Regions from separate parts of the Streptomyces sp. NPDC002403 genome, predicted to be linked through region 1. Evidence: riboswitches for the same ligand, from Rfam matches in the RefSeq annotation. Region 1 holds a riboswitch; the other holds the start of a gene.
What was found. A riboswitch is a leader RNA that binds a small molecule or an ion and turns the genes downstream of it on or off. The one in region 1 is predicted to bind cobalamin.
Positions count from the first base shown of each region.

Region 2: it holds a riboswitch for cobalamin, as region 1 does, so the genes downstream of both, ACWCPY_RS05525 (CbtB domain-containing protein) here and metE (5-methyltetrahydropteroyltriglutamate--homocysteine S-methyltransferase) in region 1, are expected to answer to the same signal.

Region 1 covers NZ_JBSFBQ010000009.1:148,794-155,857, reverse strand. Annotated here, with positions in the region: gene metE (5-methyltetrahydropteroyltriglutamate--homocysteine S-methyltransferase) at 1-1,775, opposite strand, end outside; cobalamin riboswitch at 1,939-2,154, opposite strand; gene ACWCPY_RS13755 (MFS transporter) at 2,304-3,641, opposite strand; gene ACWCPY_RS13750 (2-oxo acid dehydrogenase subunit E2) at 3,759-5,030, opposite strand; gene ACWCPY_RS13745 (alpha-ketoacid dehydrogenase subunit alpha/beta) at 5,068-7,064, opposite strand, start outside.
Region 2 covers NZ_JBSFBQ010000003.1:194,842-201,905, forward strand. Annotated here, with positions in the region: gene ACWCPY_RS05505 (MFS transporter) at 1-517, opposite strand, end outside; gene ACWCPY_RS05510 (GDSL-type esterase/lipase family protein) at 591-1,652, opposite strand; partial or broken gene ACWCPY_RS05515 (glycoside hydrolase family 16 protein) at 1,791-2,666, opposite strand; gene ACWCPY_RS05520 (histidine phosphatase family protein) at 2,857-3,459, opposite strand; adenosylcobalamin (AdoCbl) riboswitch at 3,567-3,715, shown strand; gene ACWCPY_RS05525 (CbtB domain-containing protein) at 3,719-3,937, shown strand; gene ACWCPY_RS05530 (CbtA family protein) at 3,965-4,738, shown strand; gene ACWCPY_RS05535 (GNAT family N-acetyltransferase) at 4,821-5,327, opposite strand; partial or broken gene ACWCPY_RS05540 (tetratricopeptide repeat protein) at 5,511-5,858, opposite strand; gene ACWCPY_RS05545 (pirin family protein) at 6,037-7,002, shown strand.

The sequences.
Region 1 (7,064 bases):
AGGGCGACCTGCCGGGCGGTGTCGCCGAGCGGCTGGTCGTCGCGGATGAAGGACCAGGCCAGCATGGTGACGGGCCCGGTCAGCATGCCCTTGACCGGACGGTCGGTGAGCGACTGGGCGTACGAGGTCCAGCGCACCGTCATCGGTGCGGGGCGGGAGATGTCGCCGGCCAGGATCGGCGGGCGGACATAGCGGGTGCCGTAGGACTGGACCCAGCCGTGCCGGGTGGCGAGGTAGCCGGTGAGCTGTTCGGCGAAGTACTGGACCATGTCGTTGCGTTCGGGCTCGCCGTGCACCAGGACGTCGATGCCGGCCTTCTCCTGGAAGGCGACGACCTCGCCGATCTCGGCCCTGATCCGCTCCTCGTATCCGGCCGTGTCGATCCGGCCCGCGCGCAGACCGGCACGGGCCGCGCGCAGCTCGTCGGTCTGCGGGAAGGACCCGATGGTGGTCGTGGGCAGCAACGGCAGCCTGAGGTGGGCACGTTGGGCGGCGGCGCGCTCGGTGTACGGCTGGGAGCGGCGGCCGTCGGCGGCGGTGACGGCGGCGGCCCTGGCCCGTACGGCGGGGTCGTGGGTGAGGGGGGAGTGCGCGCGTGAGGCGAGGTCGGCGCGGTTGGCGGTGATCTCGGCGCTGATCGCGCCGGTGCCGCGAGCCAGGCCCTTCGCCAGGGTGACGACCTCGGTGGCCTTCTGCTCGGCGAAGGCGAGCCAGCGAAGGATCCGCGGGTCGATGTCCCTCTCCGGCGCCGTGTCGAGGGGGACGTGCAGCAGGGAGCAGGAGGCGGCCACGTCGACCCGGCCCGCGAGACCGAGGAGTGTGGCGAGGGTGGCCAGCGACTTCTCGTAGTCGTTGATCCAGATGTTGCGGCCGTTGACGACGCCCGCGACGAGCCGCTTGCCGGGCAGCCCGCCGACGGCGGCGAGGTCTGCGAGGTTGCCCGCGGCACCATCGGTGAAGTCCAGCGCCAGGCCGTCGACCGGGGTCTTCGCCAGGACGGGGAGCGCCTCGCCGAGCCGGTCGAAGTAGGTGGCGACGAGCAGCTTGGGCCGGTCGGTCAGGCCGCCGAGTTCACGATAGGCGCGGGCGGCGACGTTCAGTTCGGCCCGCGTCCGGTCCTGGACCAGTGCGGGCTCGTCGAGCTGGACCCACTCCGCCCCGGCGGCACGCAGATCGGCGAGCACCTCCGCGTAGACCGGCAGCAGCCGGTCCAGCAGGGTGAGCGGTTCGAAGCCGGCCGCCACCCCGGGGGCGGGCTTGGCGAGCAGGAGGTACGTGACGGGGCCGACCAGCACGGGGCGGGCGGTGTGCCCGAGTGCGAGGGCCTCCTTCAGCTCGGTGACCTGCTTGGTGGAGTCGGTGGTGAAGACGGTGTCCGGGCCGAGTTCGGGGACGAGGTAGTGGTAGTTGGTGTCGAACCACTTGGTCATCTCCAGCGGCGCCACGTCCTGGGTGCCGCGGGCCATCGCGAAGTACCCGTCGAGCGCGTCGGCGGCGACGGCCGCCCGATGCCGCCGGGGGACGGCGCCGACCATGACACTGGTGTCCAGGACGTGGTCGTAGTACGAGAAGTCGCCGGTGGGCACCTCGTGGACACCGGCGTCCGTCAATCGCCGCCAGTTGGACCGGCGCAGGCCGGCTGCCGTCTCCCGGAGGGCGTCGGCGGTGACCCGGCCCTTCCAGTAGCCCTCGACGGCCTTCTTCAGTTCCCGGTCCGGGCCCTGACGGGGGTAGCCGTACACGGTGGCGCGTGCGGTCGCGGGTTCTGCTGTCACGGAAATCTCCTTCGCGAGATGACTCCTTGAGATCCCGGTGAGGGGACACGGACGCGAAGGAATGACGAACCGGACGGATCCCCCGCACGCCATGTGCGCGGTCCTCCGACCGATATGCACGCCGACCCGCCCACGAGGTCACCGGGATATCCGCACACGAGGGGTCGCGTGCGGGCAACAGGCAGGTCTTCGGACTCGCGGGCACATCTGCCGGGGCAGATTCCTACTGGCCGTCGCTTCCCGGATCCGACCGGATCCAGTGCGTATGACGGCGGTCGTTCCCGCTCACCGCTGCGGGGCAGTCCCGGATTCCCACCGGGTTCCCTCTTACGACGCGCCTGTCTGGCGGACAGGGCGAACCAGCTGCACAGGCCAGACTAGAGGGTGAACCGGTCCCGGGGGCACCGCTGTTCACATCCCGGAACGTGACACCCGGGCGGACTTCGGGGCTGCCCCGGGGCGGGGGCGCCCGCGGGACCGCCCCCGCCGCTGGGGACGTCCCGGGCCGCCTCCGCCCCGGGGCGCGGTTCAGGACTTGGGGGAGAAGCGCAGTCGCGTGGCCGCCAGCGCGCCGAGGGCCAGCAGGACGATGGAGACCCACAGGCCGGAGAGGTGGTTGCCGGTGGCGTCCTCGGCGTAGCCCATGATGTACGGGCCGACGAAGCCGCCGGTGATGCCGATGGTGTTGAGCAGTGCCAGGCCGCCGGCGAGAGTCTTGCCCGAGAGCCGGGTGGCGGGGAAGTTGAACAGCAGGGGCTGGACGACGAAGAAGGCCAGGCCGGTGAAGCAGAAGCCGAGCAGAGCGATCACCGGACCCGCGACAGCGGCGACGATGAGGCCGGTGAACATCATCAGCAGGCCGACCACCACGAAGTTGCGGGAGCGCCGGGGAGTGGTCGCGCGCGGTGGCACCAGTACGGCACCGACGGCCGCGGTGAGCCAGGGCAGTCCGGTGAGCAGGCCGATGGTGAACGGCGAGAGATCGCCCCAGCCGCCGATGATGCCGGGCAGGAAGTAGACGACCGAGTACAGGGCGACCTGGTGGGTCCAGTTGGCGAAGATGGCCAGCAGCATCTGCTTGTCGCGCAGCACTGTCAGCAGGGACCCGGACCCGGAGCCGTTGCCCGCCGCCTGGGAGCCCTCGGTCTGTTCGCGGGTGACCGCGTCCTGGACCAACCGGGCCTCCTCCGCCGTCAGCCAGGGGGCCTTGGCCGGGCCGTCGGGCAGGAAGCGGTAGATGGCGATCGCCAGGAAGAGGCAGGGGATCCCCTCGATGACGAACATCCACTGCCAGCCGTGCCAGCCGCCGAGCCCGTCCATCTCCATGAGCAGCCCGCCGAGCGGGTTTCCGACGACGCTGGCGATGGAGGCGCCGAGCAGGAGCAGGCCGATGGCCCTGCCGCGGGTCTCGGAGCGGAACCAGTACGTGAAGTAGAGCAGGATGCCCGGCAGCAGCCCGGCCTCGGCGGCACCGAGCAGCAGTCGCATGGCGTAGAAGGACTTCTCGCCCTGGACGAAGGCCATGCACGCGGAGATGACGCCCCAGGTCAGCATGATCCGGGTGATCCACCAGCGGGCGCCCACGCGGTACATGATCAGGTTGCTGGGCACTTCGGAGATCGCGTAGGTGAGGAAGAACAGCCCCGCGCCCAGGCCGTAGGCCGCTGCGGAGATGCCGAGGTCGACCTCCAGGCGTTCCTTGGCCAGGCCGATGTTGGTCCGGTCCAGGAACGACATGATGTAGGCGGCCAGCAGCAGCGGCATCAGCCGCCGGAGATTGCGCTGGTCCAGCTCGCCGAGCGCATCGCGCGGGGATTCGTTCGTTGTGGCCGCACCAGGTGTGCGGGAAGCGCGGATCAAAGACATCGGTGTCCTCTTGGAGTGCTCTGGCAGCCGCCTGACGCGGACTGCGGCCCGGGGGTGGGCGGTGGCGGGCGGTCCGCGGCGGTGACGCCGCGGTCCGCCCGGCCCGCCGGGGTGGGGTCAGACGACGAGCCGGACCGGGTTCTCCACGGCCTCGGTGAAGGCCGCGAGCCAGCGCGCCGCCACGGCGCCGTCGACCGGACGGTGGTCCACGGACAGGACCACGCCGAGCACCTTGGTCGTGGTGACCGCACCGTCGCGGACCACCGCCTCGTCGCGTGCGGCGCCGATGGCCAGGATCGCGGCCTGCGGCGGGTTGATGATGGCGGTGAACTCCTCGACCCCGTACATGCCGAGGTTCGAGACGGTGATCGAGCCGCCTTCGAGGTCGGCGGGGTGCAGCGCACCGGAGCGTGCCTGCTCCGCGTACGCGCGGGTCCGCGTGGCGATCGCCGAAACCGAAAGGTTCTCGATCCCGCGCAGCACCGGGGTCACCAGGCCGGTCTCGGTGGCGATGGCGACCGAGACGTCGACGGTACGGAACCGGCGGACGGCCTCCGGCTGCCACACCGCGTTCATCTCCGGCACCTGGGTGTGCGCCGTGGCGACGGCCTTGATCAGCAGGTCGTTGACCGAGACCTTGACCGGGCTGACGGCGTTGATCCGCTGCCGCAGGGCGAGCAGTTCGTCCACGGCGCAGGTCGCCCGCAGATAGAAGTGCGGGGTGTGCTGCTTGCTCTCCGTCAGGCGCCTGGCGATGGCCCGGCGCATGCGGGTGTGCGGGACGTCCTCGTGGTCGCCGGTACCGGCGGGGGTCGCCCGGGGAGCCGGAGACACGGACGGGGCCGGGGTGGAGTCCTTCGCCGGTGTGTGCCGGGCCGCGACCGCGGCATCGACGTCACGCCTGACGACGCGGCCGCCGGGCCCGGTGCCGGTGAGGGCGCCGATGTCGAGGCCCGCCTCCCGGGCCAGCCTGCGGGCCAGCGGACTGCTGAAGACGCGCCCGCCGCGACCCGGCGCACCGGAAGCCGGGGCGGCCGCGGGCGGTGCCACCGGCTCCTCCGGTACGTCCCGGCGCACCGCCTTCGGGGCCGCGCCGGACGTGCTGACGCCGAGCCCGGCCAGCAGCGCGTCGAGGTCACCCGGCTGCTCGCCGACGGCGCCGAGCACGGCGATCGGGTCGCCGACCTCGATCTCGACGCCCGCCTCGTACAACGCCTTGAGCAGGACGCCGTCCTGCTCGGCGGCGACGTCCACCTCGGCCTTGTCGGTCTCGATGGAGACGAGCGCGTCGTCCTTGGTGAACGACGCGCCCTCCGCCACCTGCCAGGCGGACAGCACGGCCGTTGCGGCATCGGCGGCCACGGCGGGCATTCGGAACAGTTCTGCCATGATCAACCCTCCTGGGTGTTCTCTCGTACGGGGAGGGTCAGTTCCCGGTGACCCGCTGGAGCGCGGCCACGACCTCTTCGGTCCGTGCGATGGCCGCCCGCTCCAGCACCTTGCTGATGCTGGGTGAGGATTCGCCGGCCTGGACGCGCTCCACCGGCTGGTCGAGCCAGTCGAAGTAGCGGCGCTGGATCTCGTCGGACAGCCAGCCGCCGTAGGAGGTGCCGATGGGGCCCTGCTCGGCGATGAGCACGTTGTTGGTCTTGCGGATGCTCTCGCCGAGGGTGTCCCAGTCGAGACTGGCGCGGTCCAGCCAGCGCAGGTCGATGACCTCGGCGTCCAGGCCCAGCTGCTCGACGGCGTCCAGCACGTGGTTGGTCATCGCGAGGTAGGTCACGACGGTGATCCGCGATCCGGTGCGGCGCACGGCCGCCCTGCCCACGGGCAGGCAGTAGTCGAAGTCGTCCACCGGGCCCGGACCGACCGAGCCGTACAGGTCGGTGTGCTCCAGTACGACGACCGGGTCCTTGCACGTCAGCGCGGCGTTCATCAGGCCGACGTAGTCGAAGGGTGTGGACGGGGCGACGATCCGCCAGCCGGGGGCCGTGGCGAGGATTCCGGCCGGGTCCATGGAGTGCTGGGAGCCGTAGCCGGTGCCCATCGCGACCTTGCTGCGCAGGACGAGCGGGACGCCGGTGCCCTGTCCGTCGCCGCCGAACATGTGCCGGGCCTTGCCGATCTGGTTGAAGATCTGGTCGGCCGCGACCCACATGAAGTCGGCGTACATGAACTCCACCACCGGCTTGTACCGGCCGTCGAGCGCAATGCCGCCGGCGAGCCCGGCGAAGGCGTTCTCGCTGATCGGTGTGCCCAGGACACGGTCCGGGTGGGCCTCGGCCAGCCCCTTGGTCGCGCCGTTGGTGCCGCCCTTGAGCCGGTGCACGTCCTCGCCCATGACGACGACCGACGAGTCCTCGGCCATGCGCCGGCTCATCACCTCCGCCACGACGTCGATGAACTTCCGCTGCTCCAGGCGCCCTTGGAAGCCGTCAGCGCCGGTGCCGGTGTCGGTGTCGGTGTCGGCGAGGCGCACGCCCTCGAATTCGCTGAGGTCGCCCCGTACGCCGACGTCGCGGAAGGACGGGTCGGGCCATTCGGAGGGCCTGATGCGACGGGTGCCCGGCTTGCCGTCGGGGTCGGGCTCCAGCAGTTCGTCGCCGATGGCGGCCATGACCGCCTTGGCCCGTGCGGTGCACTCCTCGATCTCGTCGGCGCTCAGGACGCCGTTCTCGACGAGCTGACGCGTGACGAGGGCCAGCGGGTCGCGGGCCCGCCACTCCTTCTCCTCGTCCTTGGTGCGGTAGCCGAACGCACTGCCGGGGAACGGGCCGTTCTGGTGGAAGTAGCGGTAGACCTCGGCCTCGACGATGGTCGGGCCGTGGCCCGCGCGCATGTGGTCCACGGCCTCGCTCATGGCGAGGTACACGGAGAGCGGATCCATGCCGTCCACGCGCCAGCTGGGGATGTTGAAGCCCAGACCGCGCGCCGACAGCCGGGGCTCGGCCGTCGCCTCGTCCACGTGGGTGGAGACGGCGTACTTGTTGTTCTCGATGAAGAAGCAGACCGGCAGCTTCCAGGCGGCGGCGAGGTTCATCGTCTCCAGCACGGAGCCGATGTTGACCGCGCCGTCCCCGAAGTAACTCACCGAGACGGCATCGGTGCCGGCCTGCCGTGCCGACCAGGCGAACCCCGCGGCCTGCGGCACGCCGCCGCCGACGATCGCGTTGGTGCCCATGGCCCCGGCCTCGCGCCACTGCAGATGCATGGATCCGCCCCGGCCCCGGCAGAAGCCCCTGGCCAGACCGCAGATCTCGGCCAGGCTGCGTTGCAGGACGGTGCGCACACCGTCGTCGACGGGGCGGCGGAGGTCGATGCCGCCGGGCGCGACGTACCCCAGTGCCTTGGCCAGGAACTGGTGGTGCCCCCGGTGCGAGCCGCCGACGAAGTCGGCACCGGTCAGAGGCAGTACGGAGCCGA
Region 2 (7,064 bases), on a different contig from region 1:
CCAGGAAGCTGCCCGCGGGAACGCCCAGCACCTGACCGGCGGAGAAGAGCGCCATCCCGAGCCCGACGGCCCGGCCCCGGACCGGCGCCGGTGCCGTCTCCGCGATATGGGCCCAGATCGAGGGCCCGGCCAGCGCCGCGCCCAGGGCCCCCAGCACCCGGGCCACGACGAGCACGGTGAGATTCCCGGCCACCGCCGCGAGGGCATTGCCCAGCAGGAACAGCAGCGTTCCCGCGAGAACGGTCGGACGCCGGCCGAACCGGTCGGACACCGCGCCGAGGAACGGCGCGGTCAGGGCGTACACCAGCGTGTACGCGGTGACAGTGCTCGCCGCGGCGGCCACGGAGACCCCGACCGAACCGGCGATGGTCGGCAGCAGCGGCGAGACCAGGAACGTCTCGGTGCCGATCAGGAACAACAGCAGATACACACCCGTGTACGTCACCCACGGCACCCGGGCGGGCGGCGACTGGGCGGGCGGTGTCCCGTCGGCGACGGGTGGGGTGGACTCGGGCACGGCATTCCTCTCGCCGGACGGCGTCTGACGAGGCGATCGTTCCGCTGCGGGCAGCCGGCAGCCAGATCCCGATTCATGCTGGTACTGGCACACACAGGCTGCGGCGCAGTGCCGCCAGGAACCGTTCGGCGAAGACGGGATGCCCGGCGGGCCCCGGATGCAGCCGGTCCAGCCCCTCGGGCTCCAGGAGCAGTCCGGCCTCGCGCGGGCCGAAGACATCGAGCCCGTCGATGTAGTGGAGATCGATGTCGCCGTGCCTGCGCAGCAGTCCGACGGCCTCGCGGGTGCGGGTGCGGCAGTCCCGGACGGTCAGACCGGAGGGCCCGGGGACCGTCTCGCGGTCCGGCGCGATGATCGTCGACATCAGGGCGAACGGTGTCGTCGGATGCCGCTCGCGGACCGTTGCCACGAAACCGACCAGTGCGGAGCTGAAGGCGGCCGGGCTGTGGCTGCCGAGCGCCTGGATGTTGATGCCGACGCAGGCCGTGAGCAGGTCGGCGGGCAGGTCCCGCATGAGCCGGGCCGTCATCGGCTGGAGACAGCACGCCGCGCCGAGCGCGATGGACGTCAGATCGAGACCGGCGCGCCCGGCCACCAGCGCGGGCCAGGCCCCGGCGGGTGAACGGGCGCCCCTGCCCTGCGATATGGAGCTCCCGTAGTGGACCCAGCGCGGGCGTTCGCGGTCGTCGTACGCGACGTTCGCCTCCCCGTCGACGACGAGGGCACACAGCCGGAACTGGTGGTACGTGGGGAGCCAGAGCTCGACGGTGGTCATCCGCCCCGGCAGTCCGGACACCAGGAACTCGGCGTCCTTCCCGTCGCACCGCAGTTCCACGGTGTCGGTGATCCTGCCCTCCCGCACCACGTCCAGACGGGGTTGCTCCTGCGGCCCGTTGAGCCGTGGTGCGGGATCGGCCCGGTAGCGGCAGCCGAGCTCGCGGCTGTCGGTCCGCAGTGTGATCCGGACCCCGGCGGGCATCGCGGCCCGGCCGATGCCACCCTCCGGCAGATGCAGCTCCGCCTCCCGGTGGGGCACCCGCCAGGGCGCGACCCAGCCCGGCCCGTGCTGCAACGACACCGCTCCGCGGAACCGCAGCATCGGATCGTCCCCGGCCACCACACGTTCGGCTGTCATTCCCGCCACCTCCCCGAGTCGGTCGCCATCCTCGGCGGGCGGGGCGGCCGCAACCAGTCGTTGCGGATGCTGTGACCGGGACTCACCGGCAGGGCAGGCGGCCCGGGGTGCGGGGTACGGTCAGGCCGGCGGCCGGAGATCGCTGGTGGTGACCCGCACGTGGTCGACGACGAGCTGCTGCGGGAAGGCGGTGCTGCCGTCGGGGTCACCGGGCCAGTAGCCGCCGACCGCGAGGTTGAGGATCAGGAAGAAGGGCTTGTCGAACACCCAGGCGTTGCCGCCCAGATCGGCGGGCGTACGGCGCTGGTAGACGTTGCCGTCCACCGACCAGGTCACCGAGCCGGGTGCCCAGTCGACGGCGAAGGTGTGGAAGTCGTCGGCGAACGCCTGGCCGCCGGGCAGGGTGTACGCGGCGCCGATGCCGCCGGAGCCGGAGTAGCCCGGGCCGTGCAACGTGCCGTGGACCGTGGACGGTTCGAAACCCACGTTCTCCATGACGTCGATCTCGCCCGAGTTCGGCCAGCCGACCTGGCCGATGTCGTCGCCCAGCATCCAGAACGCCGGCCACATGCCCTGGCCGCGCGGCACCTTCATCCTCGCCTCGACGTGCCCGTACGTCTGGGTGAACCGGCCGGAGGTGTTCAGCCGTGCCGAGGTGTACTCGCACGTCCCGTACCAGCACTGGTAGTTGTTCGGGTTCTCGCGGCGCGCGGTGATGACCAGATGGCCCTGGCCGTCGAGTGCCGCGTTGCGGTTCCCGGCCGTGTAGTACTGCCGTTCGTGGTTGTTGACGTTGTCACCGGTCTCGATCTGCCACTTGGCGCCGTCCACGGCGGAGCCCGCGGGGCCGTCGAAGTCGTCGGTGAAGGTCGCGGCCGCCGTCGTCGTGGCGGTACGCGGCCCGGGTGCGGGCACCCCGGCCGCGAGGCCGGAGGAGGCCGGGACGAGGGCGAGCGCGGAGAGTGTGCAGAGCGCGGCCGTGAGCAGGCGCCGGGGGAGATGGGGGGAGGTCATGGGGGTCCTTCCCGTGCGGAACGGAGCGGCCGGTAATTGTCATGAAACTGACAAGCGGCCGCTGTGGGGGGAGCAGGGAGAGGTCTTGGTTCTGTATGCGATTTAAGAAGTGAAGCAACACCGTGTCAAGACCTTGGTACGGACCACAGTTCTTGGATCCAACGGCGGGTCCGTACACGATCGGACGGGATCATTCGGCCGGCGCCGGGGACAGCGGTTGTCCGCACCGCAGGTTCCACCGGCCGGACCGCCCGCTGAGTCCGGTCAGCGTCAGCGGGGCGACATCCAGCCGCCAGAACGCCTCCGGCGGCAGGTCGAGCGCCCCCACGATCACGGCCCGCACCACCGCCGGCTCCACGACGCCCAGCACGCGGCGACCCTCCGCGCCCGCCACCTCCTCGGTGGACGCCAGTGTCTCCAGCCAGCGCCCGGCCCGGGCGCAGAGCTCCAGCAGCGACTCGCCGCCGTGGGGAGCCGCCGAAGGATCGGTCAGCCAGGCCGACACACCCTCCGGCTCGGCCGCGCTCACCGCGGCAAGCCGTCGACCGCTCCACCGGCCCATGTCCCAGCCACGGACAGCCGGTTCGGCCTCGGCGCACAGCCCCAGCGCCTCGGCGGTCGCGGCGCACCGCCCGGACGGTCCGCGCAGCAGCCGGTCGGCCCCGGGCACCGCCGCCGCGGCGGCCCGGGCCCGGCGGACCCCGGCCGCGTCGAGCGGTGCGTCGCCGTCGAAGCGCGCCTCGCGCAGCGCGGCGTTGAGCGCCGGTGAGATCAACATCACCTGTACTGCCATGACCCAGTCAACTCCCTGAACTCCGGCCCCTCCGTGCCCACCATGGCATCAGGGCCGGCCGGCCCGGTTGCCGGCACCATGGCGGCACCTGTCCCCAAGCGGTATGGTCACGGCCAACATGACGTGGGTGTGACGGAAGTCCGGTGAGAATCCGGCACGGTCGCGCCACTGTGAACCCGTACCTGTGCGGGAAGTCAGACCCAGCACCCACGTCTCAGGCACCACGATCGGGACGCGTGTTCCCTCAGGAGGTTCTGCCATGGCACAGACCGCTGCCCCCGCCACCACCGCCGTACCGGCGATCACCCCCATCTCCCTGAAGGCCATTGCCCCCTGGGCGGTCTTCTTCGGCATCCTCATGCTCGTACTGCTGTACTTCGTCGGCGCCGAGCAGGGCGCCACCGCGGTCATCTCCGGCGAAGGTGTCCACGAGTGGGTCCACGACGGCCGCCACCTCCTCGGTTTCCCCTGCCACTGACGTACCGTCCGATCCAGGGGAAGCCCCATGAACTCCATATCTGTCAGAGCCCTGCTCGTGCGCGGCATGCTGGCCGGCCTCGTCGCGGGTGTGCTCGCCCTGCTCGTCGCCTTCTTCCTCGGTGAGTCGCGTGTGGACGCGGCCATCGCCCTGGAGGAGTCGCACAGTCATCACCACGACGGCGGCGAGGAGCTGGTCAGCCGCACCATGCAGTCCACCGCCGGCCTCGCCACCGGTGTGCTGGTCTTCGGTGTGGCGATCGGCGGCATCGCCGCCCTTGTCTTCTGCTACGCCCTCGGCCGGATCGGCAGGTTCGGCCCACGGGCCACGGCCGCACTGATCGCGGGCGCGGCGCTGCTGACGGTGTACGTCGTGCCGTTCCTGAAGTACCCGGCCAACCCGCCGGCCGTCGGCAACCCCGACACCATCGGCCGGCGTACCGCTCTGTTCTTCCTGATGGTGGCCCTGAGCGTGCTGCTGGCCGTCGCCGCGGTCATGCTCGGCAGACGGCTGGCTCCCCGTCTGGGCAACTGGAACGCGACGATCGCGGCGTCCGCCGGATACGTCCTGGTGATCGGCCTCGCCTACGCGTTCCTGCCCTCGTTCAACGAGGTCGGCAAGGACTTCCCGGCCACCCTGCTGTGGGAGTTCCGGCTGAGCACCCTCGCCGTGCAGGCCACCCTCTGGGTGACCTTCGGCCTGGTCTTCGGTCATCTGACGGAATGGCTTCTCGCACCGGGAGCCGGCACCGTCACGGCCGGGAACAGCGGCGCGGAACGGGCGGCCACGGCGGCCGGCTGACCGGCGCGCCGCATGCGGGCCGTCCGACGACCTGGACCCCGCCGGGAGCCGGCACCCGGCGGGGTCCAGCCGTTGGGCCGGTTCACTCCTCGGCCTGCCGGCCCCAGTCGATCCGGTAGTACTTCAACTTCTCGTCCTCCCCCACCAGGTGCATGCCGACGGCCTCCATGACCCGCTGGGACGCGATGTTGTCCAGATCGGTGTCACCGTGCACGCAGCCCACGCCCTGATCGCGGGCGAACCGCAGCAGGGCGCGCAGGGCCTCGGAGGCGTAACCCAGCCCCTGGGCCGAGGGGACGAGGCCGTAGCCGATCGTGACGTGCCCGTTCTCGTCCGGCGCGCCGTGGAATCCCATCCCTCCGATCACCTGTCCGTCCTCGCGGCGCCGTATCTCGTACGAGCCGAAGGGGCTGGGATCACCGTTCCTCGCACAGGTGTCGAGGAAGCGCTCGGCCGCGGCCCTCTCGCCCGGGGACGGGTAGCCGGGCGCCCAGTGCGCGCCGTCTCCCGGCGTGCCGGTCATCACCCGCAGGGCATCGGTGGCATTCATCAGGTGGAGCAGGAGGCGAGGAGTTCCGAGGTCGGTCATGAGTGAGTGAAGTATCACGGGGGGCGGGTGGCCGGCATCCGAATTGAACGGCCCGGCCGGGTCCGAGAGGGACCCGGCCGGACGCGCTGCCGGTCGGCCCGGGGCTCACCCGGCCGAAGGCTCCCGGGAGACCGCCCGGCCGGAACGCGGGCCGGAGCCCTGGTCGGAGCCGGAGCCGGAGCCGGAGCCGGAGCCGAAGTCGCCGGAGAACGCCGCCGCCATCCGCAGATGACCGGCCGCCTCCGCGCTCCGGCCCTGGCGCTCAAGGGTGCGCCCGAGCATCAGCCGCGCGTAGTGCTCCACCGGGTCGCGCTCCAGCACCGCCCGCAGCTCCGCCTCGGCCTTCGCGAGCCGGGCCGAGTGGTAGTAGGTCCGGGCCAGCAGCAGACGCGGCGACACCTGCTCCGGGACCTCCTCGACCAGCCCCTCCAGGATCCGGGCCGCCGACATGTACTCCTTCGCCTCGAAGAACATCTGCGCACGGTCCCAGCGGTCGGCAGCCGTGCCGAACTCGTAGTAGGTGTCGCTCACTTGACCTCCTCCTTCATGGACCGTCCCCGGATCGCGTCCGACTCCGTCCAGCCATCGACCCAGCTGCCGCTCGGTCGTCGTGCAATGGCCGCAACACGGCCTGGTGGTTGAATATTCCACTAAATTGTCGGCGTGGGTACCGGCACCCCCGGGCCCGCACGGGAATAGGTTGAGCGCCATGAGCAATCTCGATCGCCAGGCCGAACCCTCCGTCTGCGGGGGGCGGGGCTTCGTCGTCGCCGAGCCCGTACGCGAACTCCTCACCCCTCGCCGTGTCCGGCTGGGCGAGTCCACCGAGGTCCGCAGGCTGCTGCCCAATCTGGGCCGCCGGATGGTCGGCGCCTGGGCCTTCGTCGATCATTACGGCCCCGACGACATCGCGGGCGAACCGGGGATGCAGGTGCCGCCCCACCCGCACATGGGCCTGCAGACGGTCAGCTGGCTGCACGACGGCGAGGTCCTGCACCGGGACAGCCTCGGCAGTCTCCGTACGATCCGTCCGCGCGAACTGGGACTGATGACCTCCGGCCGGGCCATCAGCCACTCCGAGGAGAGCCCGAAGTCCCACGCGAGGTTTCTGCACGGCGCCCAGCTCTGGGTCGCACTGCCCGACGCCCACCGCCACGTCGAGCCCCACTTCCAGCATCACACCGACCTGCCGGCCGTCACGGCGCCGGGCCTCACCGCCACCCTGATCCTCGGCGAACTCGACGGCACCACCTCGCCCGGCACCACGTACACCCCGATCGTCGGCGCCGACATCGCCCTGACCGCCGGAGCCGGGGCCCGACTGCCGCTCGACCCGGACTTCGAGTACGCGGTGCTCTCCATGTCCGGTCAGGCCGAGGTCGACGGAGTGCCCGTGCTCCCCGGTTCCATGCTCTACCTCGGCTGCGGCCGTACCGAGCTGCCACTGCGCGCGGACACCGACGCAGGCCTCATGCTCCTGGGCGGCGAGCCGTTCGAGGAGGAGCTCGTCATGTGGTGGAACTTCATCGGGCGGTCGCACGAGGAGATCGAAGAGGCCAGGCAGGGCTGGATGGAGACCTCCCGCTTCGGTGAGGTGAAGGGCTATGACGGCGACCGGCTGCCCGCTCCCGAACTGCCGCCCGTCGCCCTGAAGCCGCGGGGACGGGTGCGCTGACCCGCGGTGACGATCCCGTCGGCAGGGCCTCGTCAGGTCTGCCGTTCGGCACGGGGGACAGG